Regions from separate parts of the Paenibacillus sp. IHBB 3054 genome, predicted to be linked through region 1. Evidence: riboswitches for the same ligand, from Rfam matches in the RefSeq annotation. Region 1 holds a riboswitch; each other region holds the start of a gene.
The links. Region 1 has a riboswitch for thiamine pyrophosphate ahead of ACQ76X_RS09745 (ABC transporter substrate-binding protein). Riboswitches for the same ligand answer to the same signal wherever they lie in the genome.
Positions count from the first base shown of each region.

Region 2: another riboswitch for thiamine pyrophosphate. It lies ahead of thiC (phosphomethylpyrimidine synthase ThiC); the one in region 1 lies ahead of ACQ76X_RS09745 (ABC transporter substrate-binding protein).
Region 3: another riboswitch for thiamine pyrophosphate. It lies ahead of ACQ76X_RS11885 (ABC transporter ATP-binding protein); the one in region 1 lies ahead of ACQ76X_RS09745 (ABC transporter substrate-binding protein).
Region 4: another riboswitch for thiamine pyrophosphate. It lies ahead of ACQ76X_RS22340 (thiamine phosphate synthase); the one in region 1 lies ahead of ACQ76X_RS09745 (ABC transporter substrate-binding protein).

Region 1 covers NZ_JBOFBG010000006.1:119,464-125,292, reverse strand. The annotation lists gene ACQ76X_RS09760 (ABC transporter ATP-binding protein) at 1-264, opposite strand, end outside; gene ACQ76X_RS09755 (ABC transporter permease) at 283-1,044, opposite strand; gene ACQ76X_RS09750 (thiamine-binding protein) at 1,041-1,334, opposite strand; gene ACQ76X_RS09745 (ABC transporter substrate-binding protein) at 1,414-2,484, opposite strand; TPP riboswitch at 2,609-2,719, opposite strand; gene ACQ76X_RS09740 (hypothetical protein) at 2,794-4,191, opposite strand; gene ACQ76X_RS09735 (sigma-70 family RNA polymerase sigma factor) at 4,175-4,774, opposite strand; gene ACQ76X_RS09730 (hypothetical protein) at 4,854-5,829, opposite strand, start outside.
Region 2 covers NZ_JBOFBG010000013.1:146,701-152,529, reverse strand. The annotation lists gene ACQ76X_RS16655 (PadR family transcriptional regulator) at 1-156, shown strand, start outside; gene ACQ76X_RS16650 (SDR family oxidoreductase) at 187-1,005, shown strand; gene ACQ76X_RS16645 (NAD(P)-dependent alcohol dehydrogenase) at 1,141-2,175, shown strand; TPP riboswitch at 2,282-2,388, shown strand; gene thiC (phosphomethylpyrimidine synthase ThiC) at 2,493-4,271, shown strand; gene ACQ76X_RS16635 (response regulator transcription factor) at 4,472-5,829, shown strand, end outside.
Region 3 covers NZ_JBOFBG010000008.1:73,998-79,826, reverse strand. The annotation lists gene thiM (hydroxyethylthiazole kinase) at 1-144, opposite strand, end outside; gene ACQ76X_RS11895 (ABC transporter substrate-binding protein) at 772-1,830, opposite strand; gene ACQ76X_RS11890 (ABC transporter permease) at 1,827-2,603, opposite strand; gene ACQ76X_RS11885 (ABC transporter ATP-binding protein) at 2,584-3,348, opposite strand; TPP riboswitch at 3,500-3,603, opposite strand; gene ACQ76X_RS11880 (amino acid ABC transporter substrate-binding protein) at 3,880-4,713, shown strand; gene ACQ76X_RS11875 (amino acid ABC transporter permease) at 4,768-5,436, shown strand; gene ACQ76X_RS11870 (amino acid ABC transporter ATP-binding protein) at 5,449-5,829, shown strand, end outside.
Region 4 covers NZ_JBOFBG010000023.1:26,990-32,818, forward strand. The annotation lists gene mdh (malate dehydrogenase) at 1-714, shown strand, start outside; gene ACQ76X_RS22325 (hypothetical protein) at 837-1,262, shown strand; gene ACQ76X_RS22330 (NUDIX hydrolase) at 1,407-1,832, opposite strand; gene ACQ76X_RS22335 (SDR family oxidoreductase) at 2,088-2,957, shown strand; TPP riboswitch at 3,105-3,207, shown strand; gene ACQ76X_RS22340 (thiamine phosphate synthase) at 3,320-3,928, shown strand; gene thiS (sulfur carrier protein ThiS) at 3,980-4,183, shown strand; gene ACQ76X_RS22350 (thiazole synthase) at 4,539-5,303, shown strand; gene thiH (2-iminoacetate synthase ThiH) at 5,329-5,829, shown strand, end outside.

The sequences.
Region 1 (5,829 bases):
GCTTACCGTTCCGGCATCCGGCAGCTCCAGGCCCCCGATAATATGGAATAAAGTGCTTTTTCCGCAGCCTGAGGGTCCGACAATTGAGACGAATTCCTGCGGCTGCACTGTAAGGGATACGTTGTCCAGCACGCGGGTTTCGCGGCGGCGGTGGGTGAAGGTTTTGGAGATTCCTTTTACCTCAAGTGCAGGCGGTAAGTTCCTGGATTCAGGAATGCCGGCTGCTTCAGTGCCGGATGGCGGGTTATCTGTAATATGCGGCATTGTCGGCCATCCTCCTCTCTAGGAACTTTTGCGCGGTTTCCAGCGCACCAGCCATTTCTCCAGCAGCGCGATAAGTGCGAACAGCACAAGACTGAGCAGCACGATGATGGCAATGGCGACGAATACGCGGTCTGTGCGGTAAGCGGATTTTTGCAGCAGCATGTAGTAGCCGATGCCCTTGTCAGCTCCGATCCATTCCGCGACAACGGCACCCATTACAGCATAGGTGGCCGAAATTTTAAGCCCCGAGAACAGGGCGGGCAGGGAGCCCGGAAGCTCCAGCTTGGTGAAGATCTGCCATTTGTTCGCGCCGGCCATCTTCATATAGTTCAGCATGGTCCGGTCGCTTTGCGTCAGGCCGCCCATGGCTGCGACTGAAACCGGGAAGAAGCAGACAAGTGTAATCAGCACAATCTTCGGCAGCAGCCCGAAGCCGAACCAGATAATCAGCAGCGGCGCGAGCGCAATGGAGGGCACATTTTGACTGAGAATGAGCAGCGGGTAGAGCGCTCTCTTGAGCCAAGGCAGCAGATGCAGCAGCAGGGCAACAATAAGACCCACGCCTGTGCCGATAGGGAAGCCGATCAGGGTAAGGCGCAGCGTAGCCGCTGTATGTGCCCAAATGCCGGAAGCATTGCCCGAGGTTTCCCGGGCGATATCGCTTGGGCTGGGAAGGATCCATGACTCGATATGGAACAGGGATACGGAAACCTGCCATAACCCCAGAAAAAAGACGACCGCCACAAGGGGCGGCCAAATCTGTTTCCAATACGATCTCACGGCCGGTATTTCTCCGTCAGCTTGTCCATGCTGATTCCATTCGGGTTATGGGCGATTTTGATCTGGGAGATGACGCTTGGACTGCCTGCTGCAATCAGCGCTTCATGCATCTGGCGCACAACCTCAAGCAGCTCGGTGATTTCGCCCTCCATCGTGGTCTCCAGCGGGTTCACCTGATGTTTTACACCGGATTTCTGAATCACTTCGATGGCTTTGTCCACGTAAGGAATCGAATCCTCGTTGTTCGGAGTTTTGGGAATTACCTGAATGCTTAGCAATGTATTGGCCACAATATATCATTCCTCTCAGTTTAAATGGGTAATCTGCGTACAGCGGAACGAAACGAACATTCAATCACTTCATCCTTAATCAATTAGCTGGCAAAAACTCATTCGTAAATGTGCTTGGAACATCCAGCGGCTGATCGAGCAGCTTCAGGCCATACATCCAGTCGGCGTAATCCTGCCAGACCTCGCTCTTCTGCTCGCCCCAGCGGACGGCATCATCCTTGTATTTCGGGCTGAGCCATTTCTGGCTGGCCAGGACCAGCTTGGGATCCAGCTCGGGAACAGCTTTGGATAGAATGGCTGCGGCTTCCTCCGGCTGATCAATGGCGTATTGATAACCTTTCGAGGTAGCCTTAAGGAAAGCCTTCACCAGCTCCGGATGTTCGGCAATTTCCTTCTCGCTCGTAGTCAGTACCGGCGTGTAGTAATCGAGCTGGGGTGCATAATCCTTGAGGTAGAGCATGTCGAGCGGTTCTCCGCGCAGCTCCGCTTCAATCCCGGTCCAGGCATAGAAGATCCAGGCAAAATCAATGTCGCGTTTCACGGCGGTGAAGAAGTCTGCTTCACCGATGTTCACCAGCTTCACCTTTTTCACATCTCCGCCTTCGGGGTCCATAATGGCTTTCATGGCCGCTTCTTCGGCAGGGGAACCCCAGCCGCCGTAGGTTTTGCCTTCGAAATCCTTAGGTGTCTTAATATTGCGGTCTTTCGGTGCAGCGAACCCGGAGGTATTATGCTGAATGATAGCGGCGATGGACACGAGCGGCACCTTCTGCAGGCGGGCCAGCGTCAGCGCCTCTTGGGCACTGATGCCAAAAGCGGCTTCGCCCGAGGTAACCATCGTGTCGGACCCGGCAGCTCCCGGCTGCACGATTTCAACATCCAGCCCTTCCTCTTCGTAATAGCCCAGCTCTTTTGCCGCATAAAGCCCGGTATGATTTGTATTCGGCGTCCAGTCCAGCGCGACCTTGATCTTGGTCAGCTCCTTAGGAGCGTCCGTTGCTGCCCCGGCAGTGGTTTCAGGAGCGGTGGTGCTGTTTCCGGCAGTGTCTGCCGCATTTCCGCCAGAGTTCCCATTGCTATTGCCACATCCGGCAATGGCAAAGACCAGCATGCAGGTGAGGCTGAGCTTTAATACTTTTGTGACTCCCATTTCTCTTCTTCTCTCCTTCCAGCAACCCTAGTCTTCCAGATTCTGAATAGTCCCATACAAAAAAGGCGCCCCGAGAATCGGGACACCAGTTACTTGCGCAAGGTTGTGCTTGGGCCATAAACGGCCGTAAGCGATTGACGATTCCTACGCTGGCATTATCCAGATCAGGTATAAGGGTCAGTATCTTGTGGGATACAATCTCAGCCGGCCAATTCCAGCACCCCTGGTACTATGAAGTTATAGGTATTGCTGTGTTCTTACGGTGTATTATAGACGCCTGCTCCAAAGTTGTCCAGTAGCAACTCTGCTTTAGCTATCAAGCTTCAGCGGCAGGCGCCACGGCCCTTTGAGCAGAAAATGCGGTTCGGACAGCTTAAAACGCAGCTTATCCTCCCCGGGTTTTGTTTCTAAATGGAGGGTCTTCATCACGCCGTAGGTCTGGTCGGTATTCAGCCAAGAGAACGAGCTGTTGTCCGCCTGCCCCGGATAGCGAATAAGGAAATACTTCAGCGTCCGCAGCTTTGCGGCATTGAAATTCACATTCATATCGACGCTGGCAGCCGTCTCGCCGGTACGTTCAATGCGGGTGAACTCTACCGGAAAGCCCGCGATTTCCGCGCGTGTGTGGAGCATTTCCTCCTGGCCGATATCAGGCAGCGGAATCTCTACTTCTGCAGATACGGCGTCACGATCTGAAACTTCAATATAAGGAATGAAGACCGTATAAGGCCGAGCGCCCGCCCCGGCAGTCTCATGAAACCGGAAGTCGGAAGGATAGGACATGGATTCAGGCTGCTCCAGTGATGCCTTTTCTCCTGCCGCGTTCTCTACATAGAGACCTGACCCAGGCACCAGCGGCTCCAATCCGTAAGAATGGACAGTTAGCCCGGATTCCGCCGTCAGAGTGGGCAACAACTGGACACGGACAAGCCCGCCGCCAAGTTCCACCGGAAAAGCAGTAATCCGCACATCCTGCTGTATATCGCTTGCGCCGAGTTCCCCGAGCTCCTCAGCTGTCTTCGGAGCGGTGAGCTGTAACGGACCAACGGTTGTGCTGCCTAGATGCAGGGTTAGAAGATTATCCTTCTTCAGCTGCAGCGCTTGAGTTGAACTGTAGCTGCCGTACCACTCACTCTCCGAGGACGAACGCATGTAAGAGGTGAAAGTATAGCGGTTGCCGCCGATATCTGCCTCAAATTCGCTGACTTCAGGGACTTTCCGGCCGCGAAGCGTAATGCTCCCGCCAAGCTCTTGCAGGAGAACGGCATCCACGGTCAGACTTCCGTCCCCCACAGCAATGTCATAGGGTTTGCTCAGTACATAGATCAGGTCACCGGGGCTGTTCTCCACAACGGTGCCGAAGCCAGGAAGGAAGCTCAGCGCCTTTCTTAACCCGGCCTGTACCTCAGGAGAGAAAGCGAGCATACCGGCAGCAATTAGTATTACTGCCGCTGCGGCTGCGAAGATATTCCGCCTCCGGGATCTCCGGGCAAAGGAACGGACGGTGTGGACAGCAGCTTCGGGCTCCAGACGGGCAAGTGTACGTGCTTTGATGCGGGCGAGCGAAGCGGCTTCCTCTTCGTCTGCGGGGCGCGGACCTTGGTCAACCTCCGGCAGAACACCTAAGGCAAGCTCTGCATCGCTGAAGCTCATAGAATCAATCATCCCGAACAGGCGCTGTTCCTCAATTTTAATGTCTTTGGCCATGTTGCGCCTCCTTTCCCTGACTCTCAGACAGGCCTAGCTTCTGCTTGAGCAGCGTCCGGCAACGGTATAAGCGGCTCTCGACAGCCTTTTTACTGAGACTGAAGGTTTGCGCTAGCTGATCAAGGCTCTCATAAAGGAAATATCTGCGCAGAAACAGGCTGCGGTCCGGTTCGCCCATCTGCTGCACGCAGCCGATCAATTCCCTGGCCGTCTCGCGGGAAAGAACTTCCTGTTCGGCGGAAATCTCATTCCGTGCAGCTCCGGCAGCATCTGCTTCTCCGGTTCCGCCCCGGCGCAGCAGCTTGCGCCTCAGATCCAGCGCTTTGTATTTGGCCAGCAGGAACAGCCAGGTGCGGAAGGAGGCGCGCTCGGGCTCATAACGGCTGATTCCGCTCCATGCTGCCATAAACACATCGCTCACACATTCCTCAACATCCTCCGTGCTTCCGGTGCCGGACAGAATACGCCGGACCAGTCTTTGCACATCGGGGCCAAAGAGATCAATCGCTTCTGCGAGTGCTTTTTTATCTTTGTTTTTGAACCGCCCGGCCCATGCCAGGCTGTCATTAGGATTGAACGTCATAGGCAACCTCCGGCGTATATACTATTCATTACTACGTCGCCCGGAGGGCAAATCACTCATGATAGTTTCCGACAGCTTATCAATCCTTGGAATAAAATCTTTTTCTGCGGCGGCTGCGGATTCCGTTCCATAGCTCTTTCAGCGTCAGGAGGATGCTGACGAGGATCCCGGTGAAGGTGAGCAGCAGTGCCAAATATTCAAAAGGAGAGTATTCCAGCATTTTGCTCCATTCAATGCGTCCCTTCAAATCTTCAATAACCTGGTTCATCCCGTAGATGCCGCTCACCACTGTGAAGACGGTCAGAATCATCAGCAGCGTATCCCGGCGTTTGGCCTGGAATTTCTCCTGGTACTGGAACAGGTCGTTCAGGGTCATTTTGACTTCATCAAAGAGGGCGTCATTGCCGTATACTTTGCGCAGCTGGAAGAAGATCTCCCGGCCCTGCGACTGTGAAATCAGCTCCAGAAAATAAAACTTGGCCGAAAACTTGTTAATCAGGAAGATCAGATTCTCAATTTCGTCATAGTCGTGGTTGATACGCAGCCGGGAGTGGAGATTGGAAAGCTTCAACAGGACGATTTTGTGGAAAATACTAAGGAGCAGCCCGTAGTAATACTGCCCGTACATCTGATTGACCAGTGGGGTGGCTACCTCCGGTTCGGCCCGGCTCAGGCAGCAGAAGGTCTGCTCGTTGGTCATATAGTAGGTATCCGGCCCCCAGCGGTTGTACGAATGTGCCTGGCAGTATTCCTCGATGTACTCGGGATCGCTGGCGCTGATATAGGGTTTTCCGTCCAGATTCAGCCCATCCAGCTGGGAGGCGCGGTAACGCAGTTCCACGCTGATTTCGTCTGCGTCCTCCTGCCGGTTGAAGCCATAAAAGGCTTGGACCAGCATTCGTTCATCAACGAAGAAGGGAAGCGTCTCGAAATAGGCCCCGTCAATTTCCGATTGGTCCATAAACGGCTGCAGGCCAACGGCCAGATTCCTGAACACAAAATCCTCCACCTGATCGAAGGTTTTGTCCTGGCAATGGATATACGTATGTTTGTCC
Region 2 (5,829 bases), on a different contig from region 1:
TTATTAGAGCAGTATTCACATTATAAAGATGAAATGCACCCGGCCCAGATCATCTGCATCCAGATTGGGATAGCAGAATATAAAGCTAAACTTGCAACCATTGCCGAGGGATTGTTAAGCATGGAGCAGTTAGTGGAAGAGAAGAGCAGCATTTAACGAATTCTGATACTTTTAGGAGGAATTTTAATGAAAACAATTTTTATCACGGGTGCTTCATCTGGCATTGGGAGAGCTACAGTAAAACATTTTGCTGAAAGAGGATGGAACGTAGTAGCCACGATGCGTGCACCTGAAAAAGAAACTGAATTCATTACATTGGACAATGTGTTGGTGTTGCGGTTAGATGTTGAGAAAACAGATACCATTCAATCTGCATTAGCTGAAGCTGTCCAGCGGTTTGGTAAAATTGACGTTCTCCTGAACAATGCCGGATATGGGTCAATGGGGCTTATAGAAGTAGCTACGGATGAGCAGATCCGCAGACAATTTGAAGTGAATGTGTTTGGTCTTATTAGTATGACTAAAGCCATGTTGCCACATTTTAGATCCAATCAGGAAGGGTTGCTAATCAATATCTCCTCAATGGGAGGGATCGTGACCTTTCCTACGATGTCTCTGTATCACTCCACTAAATTCGCGGTAGAAGGTTTTTCTGAATCCGTATCTTTTGAATTGGCATCACAAAACATTAAAGTAAAGTTGATTGAACCAGGAGCCATTAGCACGGACTTTGGCGGAAGATCGATGGAGTTCTTTTTTAATGATGGCTTAACGGATTATAAATCATTCACTACTGCCTTTCTGGGTAAATTAGGGGAAATGGAAAAAGCTCCAGACTATGCCTCGGCACCAGAACTTGTAGCTGACACTATTTATCAAGCAGCCACAGACGGTACAAGCAAATTCCGTTATGTAGTGGGAGAAGATGCGAAAATGCTCATAAGTATGAAGAAAAATACGGTTGAGGAAGAGTATCTAAGTAATATAGCTCAGCATTTTTCATAAAAAGAGGAAGACGGTTCCCCTAATAAAGGGAATTACATTCTCCTTGAAGAATAAAATGGTAGGAGTCCCGCGGGCGCGCAGCCAAAAGTGAATTGACAGCGCGACACACATAAGCCTATCGAATGGAGAATGACCATGAGAGAAGAGATGATGGATACAGGCTTACCCAGCGAACGAGGAGCACGCACGATGACGGCGATGGTCTATGATGCCTACGGATCGCCAGAAGTCTTACGTATTGAAGAGGTGGATATCCCTGCACCGCAAGACCATGAAGTGTTGATTGAGGTCCACGCTGCCTCTGTGAATTCCTGGGATTGGGATCTCCTCCGCGGCAAACCGTTCATGAACCGCCTTGGCGGGCTCCGTAAACCCCGTTACCGTATTCTTGGTGCAGATATCGCGGGACGGGTCATCGCCGTAGGCGCCAATGCCAAAAGATTCCGACCGGGGGACGAGGTTTTTGGGGACCTTTCCGGTTGCGGCTGGGGAGGATTTGCGGAGTATGTATGTGCCAGTGAGAAAGCCTTGTCACCAAAGCCGGCCGGCCTGAGCTTCGGGCAGGCAGCGGCTATTCCTCAGGCAGCCGTTCTAGCCTTACAGGGTATGCGCGACAAAGGAAAGCTGCGAAAGGGCCATCGGGTTCTGATCAATGGGGGCGGTGGCGGAGTTGGTACGTTTGCGGTTCAATATGCCAAATGGGTCGGAGCGGAAGTGACCTGCGTTGACAGCGCCGAGAAGCTGGATATGCTGCGTACCCTCGGGGCGGATCATGTATTGGATTATGCAAAAGATGACTTCACCACAAGCGGACAACGATACGATTTAATCCTCGATGTCGTCGGCAACCGTTCGGTTGTCGCGATGAAGCGCGCACTAACGTCAGGCGGCACGTATGTCATGGTCGGCGGTTCCTTTTCTTATATCCTCCTGGCTCTGTTGGTTGCACCGCTGTCTGCCTGGTTTGAAAAAAAGAAAATAGCACTTCTAGTCCATAAACCGAACCACGAGGATCAAATGGTTTGGAAGGAGCTTGTCGAAGCAGGCTACGTAGTGCCTGTTATTGATCGGCAATATCCGCTAAGCGGCGCGGCCCATGCCCTTCGTGATCTTGGAGAAGGCCGTGCGAAGGGGAAAATTATCGTGTGCATAAAAAGTCAGCTAAGCTAACAGTGCTCATCCAATATGCAATCGATATTTATTATTTGCCAATTCCTCTATAAGAGCACCGGTTGACAATTGCTGGATTTCTCTGTAACTTAAACATAACTAAATAAGAAACCACTAGGGGAGCCTGAATAGGCTGAGACGGGAAAAATGCATTCCTGGACCCTTGAACCTGATCTGGATCATACCAGCGTAGGAAAGTGGAGTCGGACCTTTATTTCATTGTTGGCGTTAGCCTTTTATGGATATTTGAGCCGCTCCATGTGGAGCGGCTTTTTTGCGCGCACTCTTATTTATTTAAACCTTAAGGAGGAAATAAGATGCCGAATCAAGAGAAGAAACATGAGGTCGATCTGTGTGCTTTTCCGGGAAGTCACAAGGTGTATGTGGAGGGCTCACGGCCTGATATTCAAGTTCCGATGCGCGAGATTACATTAAGCCGAACCTCGGGTACTGCCGGAGAAGCGGAGAATGCTCCTGTCCGTGTCTATGATACAAGCGGGCCTTATACTAATGATGAAGCCTATAGCGATATCCGCAAGGGGTTAACGCCTCACAGGCTTCAGTGGATCGCGGAGCGGGGGGATGCCGAATCTTATGAGGGAAGAGCGGTCAAGCCGGAGGATAACGGAAATCTCACAGAGAAGTCGGCGGCAGAGGTGTTTCCGGGATTGCAGCGGCGTCCCTTGAGAGCTATAGAAGGCCGCAATGTCAGCCAGCTGCATTATGCGCGCAGAGGCCTGATTACGTCGGAAATGGAATTTATCGCAATCCGGGAAAATGTAACCCCTGAGTTTGTTAGAGAGGAAGTAGCCAGCGGCCGTGCGATCATTCCAGCGAATATTAACCATCCGGAGAGTGAACCGATGATTATCGGGCGGAATTTCCTGGTGAAGATCAATGCCAATATCGGGAATTCGGCGGTGTCCTCTTCCATTGATGAAGAAGTAGAGAAGATGAGATGGGCGACCCGCTGGGGAGCGGATAATATTATGGATCTGTCGACGGGCAAAAATATTCATACCACCCGTGAATGGATTATCCGCAACTCTCCGGTACCTATCGGGACAGTGCCTATCTATCAGGCTTTGGAAAAGGTAAACGGCAAGGCCGAGGATTTAACTTGGGAGGTATACCGGGACACCCTGATTGAGCAGGCGGAGCAAGGAGTGGATTATTTCACCATTCACGCCGGGGTACTGCTGCGTTACATCCCATTAACGGCCAAAAGAATGACGGGCATCGTCTCCAGAGGGGGTTCGATTATGGCGGCCTGGTGCCTGGCCCACCATCAGGAGAATTTTCTCTATACACATTTCGAGGATATTTGTGAAATCATGAAGGCTTATGATGTGGCGTTCTCTTTGGGTGACGGGCTGCGGCCAGGCTCCATTGCCGATGCTAATGATGAAGCCCAGTTTGCCGAGCTGGAGACATTGGGTGAATTAACCTCGCTTGCCTGGAAGCATGATGTTCAGGTGATGGTGGAAGGCCCGGGCCATGTACCGATGCATCTGATCAAAGAGAATATGGATAAACAGCTTGAGCTCTGCAATGGCGCTCCTTTTTACACACTGGGTCCGCTGACTACGGATATTGCACCCGGCTATGATCATATCACCTCGGCTATTGGAGCGGCGATGATCGGCTGGTTCGGCACGGCGATGTTGTGTTATGTTACCCCGAAGGAGCATCTAGGATTGCCTAACAAAAATGATGTGCGGGAAGGCGTCATCACCTACAAAATTGCCGCCCATGCAGCCGACTTGGCCAAAGGACACAAGGGCGCGCAGGATCGGGATAACGCACTCTCCAAAGCGCGCTTCGAGTTCCGTTGGCGGGACCAGTTCCATTTGTCACTCGACCCGGAACGGGCACTGGAATATCATGATGAGACCCTTCCGGCGGAAGGGGCCAAAACGGCTCATTTCTGCTCTATGTGTGGACCCAAGTTCTGCAGTATGCGCATTTCTCATGGTATCCGCGATACGGCGAGGTTGCAGGATGGACAAGAAGAACCGGAGCAAGAGATGATTGCCGCAGGGATGCGGGATAAAGCAGAAGAGTTTAAGGAAGGCGGAGGTCTGATCTATAAATAAACCGTCGGTCCGGGACTGTCGCTAATCGCCCTCCTCCCTCTCAATTGACAGTCTCCGGGCGTATACCTATAATGTAAATCAGATTATGAAAGCTGTTTCATTTCTGATAGATAAGTTTGTTTCGGTGAGATGGAACCCCTTAATCAAGCGGGTTTCATTTTGTTTTTTCAGTGTATTCTTGTTCCCAAAAAGGAGAAGCCATGGACACAACGTTCTGCAAAATATTGGTGGTGGACGATGAAATGCTGGTACGGCAGGGGATAATCCATCTGCTGGACTGGGAAGGGGAGGGGTTTCAGATTGCGGGCGAGGCCTCCAACGGAAGAGAGGCTTTTGAATTAATTGAATTACAGCGTCCGCATATCATCCTGACCGATATCGTTATGCCTGTGATGGACGGGGAAGAGCTGATCCGGCTCGTCAAGGGGATGTATCCGGAAATTGAGGTGATCGTGCTCAGCAGCTTCAGTGAGTTCGAATATGTGCGTTCGACCTTCCAAAGCGGGGTTGCCGATTATATCCTGAAGCCCAGACTGGAGGCCGCTTCCCTGCTTGCCGTTCTGAAAAAAACCGCGCAGCGGATTCCGCTGCTTCAGCATGTGGACTGGAGAAGCGACAAGCGGCAATCCGCAGACTATATTCTGGACAAACTGGTTTCCGGATTTCCAGTGGAGTACGACGAGGAAGCGCTGCGGGTAACGTTCCCCTTTCCGGGATTCGTGCTGCTAATTGCTGATACGGGCGACGAACCCGCTGCGAATAGCCGCAAAGAGGAGTGGCTGGAGAACAGCATTCGTTCTCTGTTGCACAGCAGCGGCAGCAGGGTGACCTTCCGCCGGCTGTCTCCGCTGGAGGGGCATGTCCGCCTGTTGTTTAATCTGGAGGAGGCTGGGTATGAGGCGCTCGTCCGTCTTGCAGATCAGGTATTCACCGCGGGCATCCGTGCAAATATGTTCCTGAATCTCGCGGTCAGCCGGGTTTTCACTGAGCTGAGTGAACTGCATACGATCTATACGGATGATCTGATGAAGCTGCTGGACCGCCGCTTCTTTCTCCCGGATCACTGTTTGCTGGTAGATAACGGCGAGGAGGGGCGGCAGGGTCCCGCTTTCGATCAGGATGCCTTCGGTGTAGAGCTGAACCGGCAGGAGTTCGACTTGGCTTTCGGCCGCTTAAGCGCATATGTCGCTTCCATGTCCGGCCGGAGAGATACAGGGATGTTCGAGTTCAAATCGTTTTTATGCCACAGTATGTTTCAGATCATCGGAATGCTGCTGCATTTCCATTACGAGGCCCGCGCCTTGGACGAAAGCAAATACGAGTTCTTCCGCTCCATTCATGAGGCACGGCATATCGGTGAAACGGAGATACGGCTTGAGCAGTTTCTGCAAGCTGCGACGGAATGCGTAACCAAGAACCGCGGCGGGGTACCAGCCATTCAAAAAATTTTACTGTATATCGACGAGCATTATTCACGCCAGCTTACGCTGACCGAAGTGGCAAGGCAGTTTCATTTCAACCCGTCCTATCTGTCTAATTATTTTGCGCTACATAACAA
Region 3 (5,829 bases), on a different contig from region 1:
GTCCGCCACCTCCTCATGGGCATCGGCCATGAAGGGCGAAGCGCCCAGAGCCAACAGCCCGTTGGCGGTAAAGTTGGCCACCACAATGTTGGTGATGTTGTGCACAAGCGGATTGGCTTCACGTACTTTAGCTAAATAACTCATTATTAGTCCTCCTCGAAGTTTTGTTTGAATCAGCTTGCTGAAACTGTAAGCAAAACTGCAAATATATCAAATGAACTTGAAATTAGGTATAGTCAGAGCTCCAAAGCTTGGGGTGCTTTACAGCGTATTGCAGCGGATGTCCGTTCTAATCTCTATCATCCCTCTAAGCGGCAGTCCAAGGCACATTCTATTGCACTTTCTACAGCAGACGGCCCCTAAATTAGCCGCAAAACAGCTTCTATTGCACTCTGTACAGCAGAATCTAGCAGAAAGGGGCTTTTGCTCGGAAATGAAGAAATCTACTGCATGAAATACAGCAGAATGCGATTCACCGCACAATAATGAGCAATCTGCTGCAGAAAATACTATCATAAAACAAAAATGCTCTTTAGAAATTAACTAAAACGCTGTGGATTCTAGATTCAGCCTACATACACCTAATAGAACCGCATTCACAGTATCCAGATAACGCTGTTGCGTAAGCTTTTAAACGAAAATACTGCACAAAATCCTGTTCCCGCTAACACTGGATTAGTCCTCATAAAGATGGTCCACGATATAAGTCCCCATACATAAGTCCAGTCCCCATCCATGAATCTCTAAACTTCGGCCCTTAGAACTTAGCTCCTACAGATTAACAAAAGCTTCCTTGCTGACCGTTTCTCCGCTCAACAGTCCGTTCTCGGACAGCCACGTGTGCACGTTCTCCCAAGATTTCTCCTCCTGCTGTCCAAAAGGCAGTTTTCCTGCATCCATCAGCGGCAGAAGGATTTCCAGACTTTTTGTCTCGATTGCTTGGTCGAGCGGGGCGGTAGAGTCTTCGTGTGCAAACAATATTTTAAGTGCCTGCTGAGGCTGCTCCTGTACGAATTGCTGTCCTTTGTGTGCCGCATTCATGAACTTCCGGTAGTCATCCTCCGAATCCAACAATCCCTGTTCACTGGCAACAAGCACAAGCTCATAATAATCCGGCACTCCGTAGTCCGTCGGATCGAATGAAGTGACGGGGTGTCCTTCTTTTTCCAATATCAATGCCTCATGATTAATAAATCCGCCGATAATGCCGTCTACGCGTCCGGTAGAAAGAGCAGGAATAAGATCGAATCCAACATCAATCAGGTTCAGTGAATCTGGATCGCCTCCGTCGTATTTGACCATTGTCCGGAGCATCGCTTCATACAGGGGAATGGAGGAGTATCCGGCATTTTTGCCTGTGAGTTCTTTCGGGCCGGTTATCCCGCTCTCTGCGGGGACCAGAAGATGATTGAGCGGATGCCTTACGAGCGCTGCGACTGATTTTACAGGTATTCCTTCACCCCGAGCCATTAGTACCTGCGGTTGGTAACTGAGAGCCAGATCGACTTTGCCTGCGGCTACAAGCTTCAAAGCATCATTGCTGTCCGCCGGCATTTGAATGTCCACCTCCAGCCCTTCTTCGGCAAAATAGCCATTCTGCTGAGCGGCATACAGGAAGGAATGAACTGCGTTCGGATACCAGTCGAGCATTATAGTCAGCTTGTGCGGTTTGTCGCTGGAAGTCTCTGAAGAAGCGGCGGAGGTATCCGGGTCTTTTGCGCTGGTGCAGCCGCTTAAGAGGGTAAGCAGGCATAACAACAATAAGTATGGAATAAGGCGGTGTGTTTTCTTATGTGTGGAATGATTGCGATACAGCTCAGAATGGGTCATCGGTAAAATCCTCTTTTCTGCAAAATGAGTTTTTCGAGCACAGCGATACTGAGAAACAAGGCTACACCCAAAACGGACAGCAGCAATACGGCGGCGAACATTTCTGCACTTTGCAGATTGCCGGCCATCCGGCGGCTGAAATAACCAAGCCCCCGGCTGCCGCCCAGCCATTCCCCGATCGTAGCTCCGATCACACAGTAAACGATGGACAGCTTAAGTCCGGAGAAAAAGGAGGGCAGTGCCAGCGGAATTTGTGTCTTGCGCAGAATCTGCCAGCGGTTAGCCCCAAGCGTCAGCAGCAGGTCTCTGTACAGGCTGCCGCTTTGCCGCAGACCGTCATAGACGGCTACCACAACCGGAAAAAAGGCAGTCAGAAAGACGACAGCAACCTTGCCCCACAGGGTATAGCCGAACCACATAATAAAAATAGGTGAGAGCGCGATCAGCGGAATGGTCTGGCTGATAATCAGCATGGGATAAAGTGCTTTGGCGAGCGGAGCGAACATATGCATGCCGGTACCCAGCAGTGTTCCGCAAACAACCGAGAGGGCAAACCCGATCAGTGTCTCCTGCAACGTGGCGGGCAAATGCTCTCCGAACAGCAGCCCCCGCTTTTCAATCAGCGCTGTCCAAATTGCACTTGGCCCCGGGAGAATAAATGAAGGGATCATGTTCAGCTGTGCTGTGATCTCCCATGCCGCAATAAGCAGCACCACAAGCAGTAGAAAGGGGCCATAAGTCCGCAGCTGTTTCTTATACCATAGAGCTCTCATGCAATCTACGCTCCAAATCCTCCCGCAGGGCAACAAACTGCGGTTCATAATTCATTTTGTAATGTCTGGGTCTCGGCAAAGTGACGATCAGCTCCTGCAGCCCGCCGCCAGAGCCGCCGGTCATCAAATAAATCCGGTCGCTGAGCAGCAGTGCTTCTTCAAGATCATGGGTGATGAACAGAACGGACTTTTCCAGCCCGCCCCACAGCTCCAGCAGCCAGCGGTGCATCTCCCGTTTGGTGATCGCGTCCAGCGCTCCAAACGGCTCGTCAAGCAGCAGCAGTTCGTTGCCAGCAGCAAGTGTGCGGAGCAGAGCGACCCGCTGGCGCATCCCGCCGGACAGCTCCTGCGGATAAGCTGTTTCCTTGCCGGAGAGGCCAAAGCGGTCCAGCATTCCGCGGATCCGGGCGAGTGCCTCGTGCCTGCTAGAGTCCTGCTTCAGCTCCCAGGGAAGCAGGCAATTGTCCAGCACGGTCCTCCAAGGCAGCAGCAGGTCCTGCTGCGGCATATAAGCGATCTGTCCAAGCCTTGTGCGTGTCGAAGGAGAGCAGCGTCCATGTACGGTTATTTCACCGCCGGACGGCTCGAGCAGGCCGGCAATGATTTTGAACAGTGTGCTTTTCCCGCAGCCGCTGGCTCCAACAACGGAAATGAATTCGCCTTGGCGGACGGTCATTGAAAGACCGGAGAATACCGGATTCCTAGCCGCTGCAAAAGAATAAGTCAGGTTGGTTATAGTGAGCATAGTGGAATGTGGAAACCTCCTGCGGGCGTAGTTTGTTTGACGATACTTGCCGGATCGGCGGCAACAGCAAACACAAGAAAGACCCATTCATTTCCGGAGGAAATAAATGGGTCTGAACGTCACAGTCAGTTAGCTTAGTGCGGCTCCGCTGAACAATTCTGCTCCACTTCCCTCCGCTGGTATGATCCAGATCAGGTTCCAAGGGTCCGGAGCTTAAAGCTCCGTCTCAGTCGGCCGACTCCCCTAGTGAAATAACAGGTCAATATTGAATTTGCAATTGCTAATTAATATACCATATCCCGGCAGTTTGTAAAGAGAAGCAGTCGCTCACTTTCGCTGCAGTCCGGTTATGAACAGCGTGATCATACCGGCGGAAATCGCCTCTTTGCCGGAGCCGTGCCGTTTCGGCTGGTATAAGTAGAGATTCGGACTGAAGATGTAAAAAACTTGATGAGGCAGCGGTACTTTTGGGCAAGATAAGCAAGTGTCCATGCAGTGAAAAATAGAGGGATTTTGAAAGGGGTTCATGTGATGAAGAAGCTTAGTCTGACTATCCTGCTGCTGCTAACTCTGCTGCCGGCAGGGGCATGTGGCAATAATAACAATACAGCGCCTGCGGCTACTGCCGCGCCCACTGAAGGAGCGGCGGCTCCGGCCGGGCAGAACTCACTGGAAGCTGTTAAAGCGAGTGGCAAGCTGCGTATTGGTACGGAAGGGACATATGCTCCGTTTACTTTTCATGATGCAGAGGGCAAGCTTACCGGTTTTGATGTGGAGATTGCGAAGGAGATTACGAAACGGCTGGGGGTGGAACCCGAATTTGTAGAAACCCAATGGGATGGCCTGTTTGCCGGCATGGATGCCAAACGATTTGATACGATATTCAACGAGGTTTCGATCACGGATGAACGCAAGGTGAAATACGATTTCTCTGAGCCGTATATTGTCTCTAAGGGAGTGCTGATCGTGCGCGGGGATAACCAGGATATTACAACCTTCGCGGATCTTAAAGGCAAGAAGGCAGGTCAATCGCTGACCAGCAACCTGTCCGATATCGCCCGGGACAACGGTGCGGAGATCGTCGCTGTGGATGGCTTCAACCAGGCCATAGACCTGCTGACCTCGGGCCGGATTGATGCGACCGTAAATGATGGCTTGTCCTATCTCGACTTAAAGAAGCAAAAACCAGATGCAAAGATCAAACAGGTGGATGAAACGGCTGAGGGATCGCAGAGTGCGGCAGTTTTCCTCAAAGGAAACGAAGAGCTGGTTAATGTCGTCAGCGATGCGCTGGCTGAAATGAAGAGCGATGGAACCTATCTGAAAATATCCGAGAAGTACTTTGGGGCGGATGTGTCCAAATAACAAATGGAGCTGGCGCGAAGATGCAGCCGAGTGTCCAAAAAGGATGTCTGAACGATGGATGACCGGAAAATTGGGATTTTCATGGATTCACTGCTGCCCCTGTTTAAAGCGGGGGTGGCTTATACCCTTCCGCTGGCGCTTGTTTCCTTCGCGCTTGGATTGCTGCTGGCTGTTCTTACCGCGCTGTTCCGTCTCTCCTCATGGAGAATCCCGAAGCTGATCGCCCGGTTCTACGTCTGGGTAATCCGCGGGACACCGCTGCTGGTACAGCTCTTTATTATCTTTTATGGACTTCCGGCGGCAGGGATTGTGCTGGATCCTTTTATTGCCGCTGTAATCGGTTTTACACTCAGTGTTGGAGCCTATTCTTCGGAAATTGTCCGGGCAGCCATCCTGTCCATACATAAAGGCCAATGGGAAGCTGCCTTTTCCGTCGGAATGAGCCGGGGGCAGGCACTGCGGCGGATTATTCTGCCTCAAGCGGCGCGTGTATCGGTTCCGCCCTTGTCGAACTCTTTTATCAGTCTCGTAAAGGATACCTCCTTAGCGGCAAGCATTACGTACGTAGAGATGTTCAAAACAGCGCAGCAGATCACGGCGACCACCTACGAACCGCTGCTGCTCTATAGTGAGGCTGCATTATTCTACCTGCTGTTCTGCTCCGTACTGTCCGCGCTGCAAAATGTCCTGGAACAGCGGTTTGACCGTTATTCGGCGAGATAAGGAGGAAATCACTTGATTGAAATTCGCGGCCTGTATAAATCCTTCGGTTCGTTACAGGTGTTAAAAGGTATCGCCCTCAGCATGGAGCATGGCAAGGTTCTGGTGATTATCGGGCCCTCCGGCTCCGGCAAAACAACGCTGCTTCGCTGTTTTAATCTGCTGGAAATACCGGATCAGGGCAGCCTGTCGCTGGGGGAATTAAGCCTTGAATTTACGCAAAACAGGAAAATTCCGCATAAGACACTGATGGCCCTGCGCCAAAAAACGGGGATGGTCTTTCAGTCCTATAACCTGTTTCCGCATATGACTGCGCTTGGCAATGTAATGGAGGGGCAGGTTACTGTACAGAAACGCAGCAAGGAGGAAGCCAGGAAGCGGGGGATAGAGCTGCTG
Region 4 (5,829 bases), on a different contig from region 1:
GATATCGTGATTATTACGGCAGGCATCGCCCGCAAGCCGGGCATGAGCCGCGATGATCTGGTGAATACCAATGCAGGAATTGTGAAATCGGTCTGCGAAAATGTGAAACGTGTCGCTCCGGAATCCATCGTAATTATATTGAGCAATCCGGTAGATGCGATGACTTATGTGGCTTACAATGCACTGGGCTTCCCCAAAAACCGGGTAATCGGACAATCCGGCGTGCTGGATACGGCCCGCTACTGTACTTTTATCGCCCAAGAGCTTAACGTTTCGGTTGAAGATGTACGCGGCTTTGTGCTGGGTGGACATGGCGATGATATGGTACCGCTCGTACGCTACTCCAGCGTTGGCGGCATTCCGATTGATACGCTGATTTCCGCAGAGCGTATTGCCGAGATTGTACAGCGTACACGAGTCGGCGGCGGCGAGATTGTCAGCCTGCTCGGCAACGGCAGCGCTTATTATGCGCCAGCGGCTTCCTTGGTCCAGATGACAGAAGCGATCCTGAAGGACAAGAAGCGGATTATCCCGGTAATCGCTCTGCTTGAAGGTGAATACGGCTATGATGGGCTGTTCATGGGCATTCCCGCGCTGCTGGGTGCGGACGGTATTGAGAAGGTATATGAACTGGAGCTTACGGCAGAGGAGAAAGCGGCTTTGGATAAGTCGGCAGATTCGGTACGTGCCGTTACTTCAGTAGTTACGATTTGAGCATTAGCCTGCGGGAGCCCCCATTTTAGAAATTAAAATGGGGGTTTTCTTTTCTTCTATTTGTTGGTTAGGTATAATTGAAGTGTAACTAAAATCACTGAAAACATTAGAGGAGGTATGTTATGGGTCACTTTTTGTTTTTTCTACATATGATCGGTACATTGGCGCTGGGCTTTTATCTGGTGCTGCCGTTTGTTCTCGGGCGTGTCCAGAAGCTGAGCGTCCCTGCGAGAGAAGGAACGCTTAGTGCAATCGGCGGCTTCAACCGCTTCGCCCAGTACGGTCTGGTCATCCAACTGCTGACTGGCGGCTATATGATGACGAAGGGTGAATATTCGGTACCGTGGATGATCGTGGTGGTTGTCCTGCTGCTTGCGATGTTTGCGCTCGGCGGCATCATCAGCAAACCATTGCGTCTTGCCGCAGCCGGCATGCGCGAGAACCGTGACGTATCCGCAGAGACAGGCAAAATCCGTACCTTGAGCCTGCTGCTCATGGTGGCGCTGGTGCTGATGGTGTTTTTCATGGTGTACAACAGCATTATTTAAGACTCTCCATTATAGAAAGACTACAGAAAGCCCGCCTCCGGAATGGCATGGAGAGCGGGCTTTTGGGTGCAGACATTACTTCGGGACAAATCTATCGGGTACCACCCAGCCATGCCGCTGTCACAGATTGTAGCAGACAACGCTTTACAGCAGTTCGTTCAGGGAGAAGACATGGCTTTTCTCAAATTCAGCGAGGATTCCCGCCGGAAGCAGGCGTTGAAGCTCGAGCCGGGTACACCATTTATAATCCGAATGCTCTATGGACAGCTGTACCGCATGGTCCGCGCTCCGGCACAAATAGGTGATAATGACAAGCTGCCTTGCAGGATCGGTTAGAAACGAGGTTGCATACAGCAGATTGCCGACAGTAACCGCAAGTCCGGTCTCCTCATAAATCTCCCTTTCCAGAGCTGCCTCCAGGTCTTCTCCGAATTCTATTTTTCCGCCCGCACATTCCCAGGTGCCCGCTCCGACGGAATCTCTTGCCGCACGCCGAACAAGCAGAATCCGGCCTCCATGTACAATAACTCCTTTGACAGCAACGATGATGCTGCGTGTGTGTTTGACCATATTGCGTGCTCTCCCCTCTGTGCAGAGTCTGCATAAATCTGCAACTCCATTGCTGGATTAGTGCTTTCTCTCTAAAGTATAACGCCTTCCCCGGCAAAAACGACTGACATTTTAGTTTGACCGCGCCCAAGGTGTGGTAAGTAACATAACGTAAAGCAAATGAAGAGATGATCTGCAGGTGCATAAACCAGACACCCTGAGCCAACCCTAAAACGATGAGTAACCAACAGGTACACAGCGAAAGGAGAATGGATCATGCCAGACAACACGCAAACCAAAAAAACACTACCTCCGCAGGTGCAGGACCGCCAGCCCGGAATTGAAAGTGAAATGAATCCGCTGCCGGAATTCGAGACTTCAGCCTATAAGGCGGCGGGCAAGCTGCTGGGCAAGGCGGCTCTGATTACAGGAGGAGACAGCGGTATTGGCCGGGCGGTTGCCGTTCATTTTGCCAAGGAGGGTGCGGATGTCGTTATTTCCTACCTCAATGAGCATTCCGATGCCGAAGAGACTAAACGCCAGGTGGAGCAAGAGGGACGGAAGTGCATTCTGATCGCCGGCGATATCGGCGTGGAGGCGTTTTGCCAGGATCTGATCAATAAGACGGTGAAAGGACTCGGCAAGCTGGACATCCTGATTAATAATGCGGCCGAGCAGCATCCGCAGGAGAAGATTGAGGATATTACCTCCGAGCAGCTGGAGCGGACGTTCCGCACGAATATTTTTTCGATGTTCTATTTGACCAAGGCAGCCATGCCTCACCTGAAAAAAGGGTCCACGATCATCAACACGACTTCGATCACAGCCTACCGGGGCAGCCCGCAGCTGCTGGACTATTCGTCCACCAAAGGGGCGATTCTCAGCTTTACCCGTTCGCTGTCGATGAACCTGGCGGACAAAGGCATCCGGGTCAATGCCGTAGCGCCGGGACCGATTTGGACACCGCTTATTCCGTCGACCTTTGACGCGAAGAAAGTCAGTGAGTTCGGCGGCACGCAGCCAATGAAACGCCCGGGACAACCGGAGGAGCTGGCTCCGGCCTATGTGTATCTGGCTTCCGACGATTCATCTTATGTAAGCGGACAGGTAATGCATGTGAACGGCGGCGAGGTCGTAAACGGCTAAATGCGGTTGCTGATTCCATTGCTATGAATAATTAGAGTCTGGAGCGGAACCTTGGGTTCCGCTCTTTTTGATGCAGGCCTCTTTAAAGGATGGCTCTTCAAGGAATAATATGTTAGTATATGAAACGTTAAGCGTAATTGAATATGAATTTGTCACTAGGGGTGCCGCAAGGCTGAGACGAACATACCCGTTCGGACCCTTTGAACCTGATCTGGTTTATACCAGCGTAGGGAAGTGGAGAACGAATAACTGCAGCGGGGCTGAATGGCCCGGTATTCCTGTATATATTCCAGACTGCCTCCTTTACGGGGGCGGTCTTTTTTGTGTTTGCCGGTAATGCAAAAGAACAGGAGAAGGTGAACGTGTTGAAAGAGATACATTTGATCTCGGATGGAAAGCAGAATCCGGTGCAGTTTGTTCAGCTGGCTGCGACTGTGCAATTCATAGTGGATTATATCCATCTCCGGGAAAAGGCAATGTCTGCACGGGAGCTCATGGCTCTGACGGAGCAGCTGATTATAGCGGGGGTTCCGCCTGCCAAGCTGGTGATCAACGACCGGATAGACGTTGCTCTGGCGGCAGGGGCGGGCGGGGTCCAGTTGGCTTGGCACAGCCTGCCGCCTGCCGCAGCGCGCAGCGTAGCACCGGGCCTGCGATTGGGAAGGTCGGTGCATGCCCCGGAGGAGGCGGCCGAATCCGGCCGGCAGGGAGCGGATTTCTGCCTGTTCGGGCATGTGTTTCCCTCGGCCTGCAAGCCGGGGCAGCGGGAACGCGGATTGCAGCAGCTGGCTGAGGCTGTCCGCTGCAGCAGCATTCCGCTGATCGCCATAGGCGGAATTGAGCCGGGCAATGCCGGAAAGGTTCTGGCAACGGGTGCTGCCGGAATTGCCGTAATGTCCGGAATATGCAGTGCGGGAGATCCTGTGGCCGCCGCTACAGCCTACAGATCAGTAGTTCAGGCCGTACCCTAAGCCTGAAGCCATGAACAATGTTCCTGCACCAGTTAAAGGAGGTGAGCAAGCATGAATTTGATCGTGAATGGAAAAGGCGGGGCCTATGAAGAGAGATGCCGGACTATAGCTGATCTGCTGAGCCGGTCCGAGTGGACCGGGAGACTGGTTATCGTGGAGCTGAATGGCGAGATCGTCGGCAAGGACGTTTACGGAGATACGCTGCTGAGCGAAGGTGACCGCGTAGAGCTGGTCCACTTTGTCGGCGGGGGCTAAAGTGCCGGTGCGTGTTGCCGGGTGAAAGAAGCAAGAGGCAAGAGGTAAGACGTAAGAAGCAAGAGGTAAAAGGTAAAAGGTAAGAGGTAAGACGTAAGAAGCAAGAATTAAAGGTAAGACGTAAGACGTAAGACGTAAGAAGCAAGAGTTAAAGGTAAGACGTAAAGGTAAGACGAGGTAAGACGTAAAGGGTAAGACGTAAGAGGTAAGACGTAAGAAGCAAGAGTTAAAGGCAAGACGTAAGACATAAGACGTAAGAGGTAAGACGAAAGACGAAAGAGGTAAGACCAAAACTCGGCGTATCAGCAACAGAGGCTCCGCATTTTAGCGGGCCACTATCTCAGGAGGCGATTTTATGCAAGATCCTTTCGTTATCGGCGGAATCCCTTTATCCAGCAGGCTGTTTATCGGAACCGGGAAATACAGCCGCAATACCCTTATTCCCGAAGTGATTGCACGCTCGGGTTCTCAGGTCATTACGGTGGCTCTGCGCCGGGTTGATCCGGAGAGCAACGACAACATTGTTACTCATATCCCCTCCCATATGACGCTGCTGCCCAATACCTCCGGCGCACGCACAGCCGAAGAAGCGGTACGTATTGCCAGACTGGCCAGGGCGGCAGGGCTGGGCAATTGGGTGAAGATCGAGGTCATTAATGATCAGAAATATTTGCTGCCCGATAATATGGAGACAGTTAAAGCCACGGAAATATTGGCTGCAGAGGGTTTCGTTGTACTTCCGTATATGAGTCCCGATCTTTCCGCAGCTATCCGGCTCAAGGCAGCCGGAGCTGCTGCTGTTATGCCGCTGGGTGCGCCCATCGGCTCGAACCGCGGCCTGCAGACCAAGGAGCTGCTGCGGATTCTGATCGCAGAAGTGGACCTTCCGGTGATTGTTGACGCCGGTATTGGCAGACCTTCCGAGGCTGCTGAGGCAATGGAAATGGGCGCATCCGCCGTGCTGCTGAACACGGCAATTGCTACTGCGCGTGATCCGCTTCTGATGGCGGAGGCATTCCGTGAGGCGGTATCCGCAGGGCGCAAGGCTTATCTGGCCGGACTAGGGCCGGTGGAGGAAGCGGCAACGGCCTCTTCGCCACTAACCGGCTTTTTGTTCTAGCCAAGAGAAGGAAGGGAGGAAGAGCATGAGCTTTTATGATACGCTGACCCGGCTGGAGCAGCTTCCTTACGAGACTTTATGGAAGCAGTATACAGCGGTGGATGTGAAGCGCGCGCTTCGTTTGGAGCATCTGGACGAAGACTGGCTGATGGCACTGCTGTCTCCGGCGGCGGAGCCTTACCTGGAGGAAATGGCGCAGAAAGCGCAAAGATTGACACGTACGCACTTCGGGCATGTGATGCAGCTGTTTACGCCGATGTATTTGGCCGATTTTTGCGTGAATCATTGCACTTATTGCAGCTTTAGCTCGATTTATGACTTTCCGCGCAAAAAATTGACACTGGAGGAGGTCAGGAAGGAAGCGAAAACTATCGCCGCCACAGGCCTGCGCCACATTCTGGTTCTGACCGGGGAATCCCGGAGTGAAAGTTCGGCCGCTTATGTGAGAGAATGCGTGAAGGTGCTCCGTGACTATTTTTCTTCTGTCAGCATTGAGGTTAATCCGCTCTCTACAGAAGAGTACAAT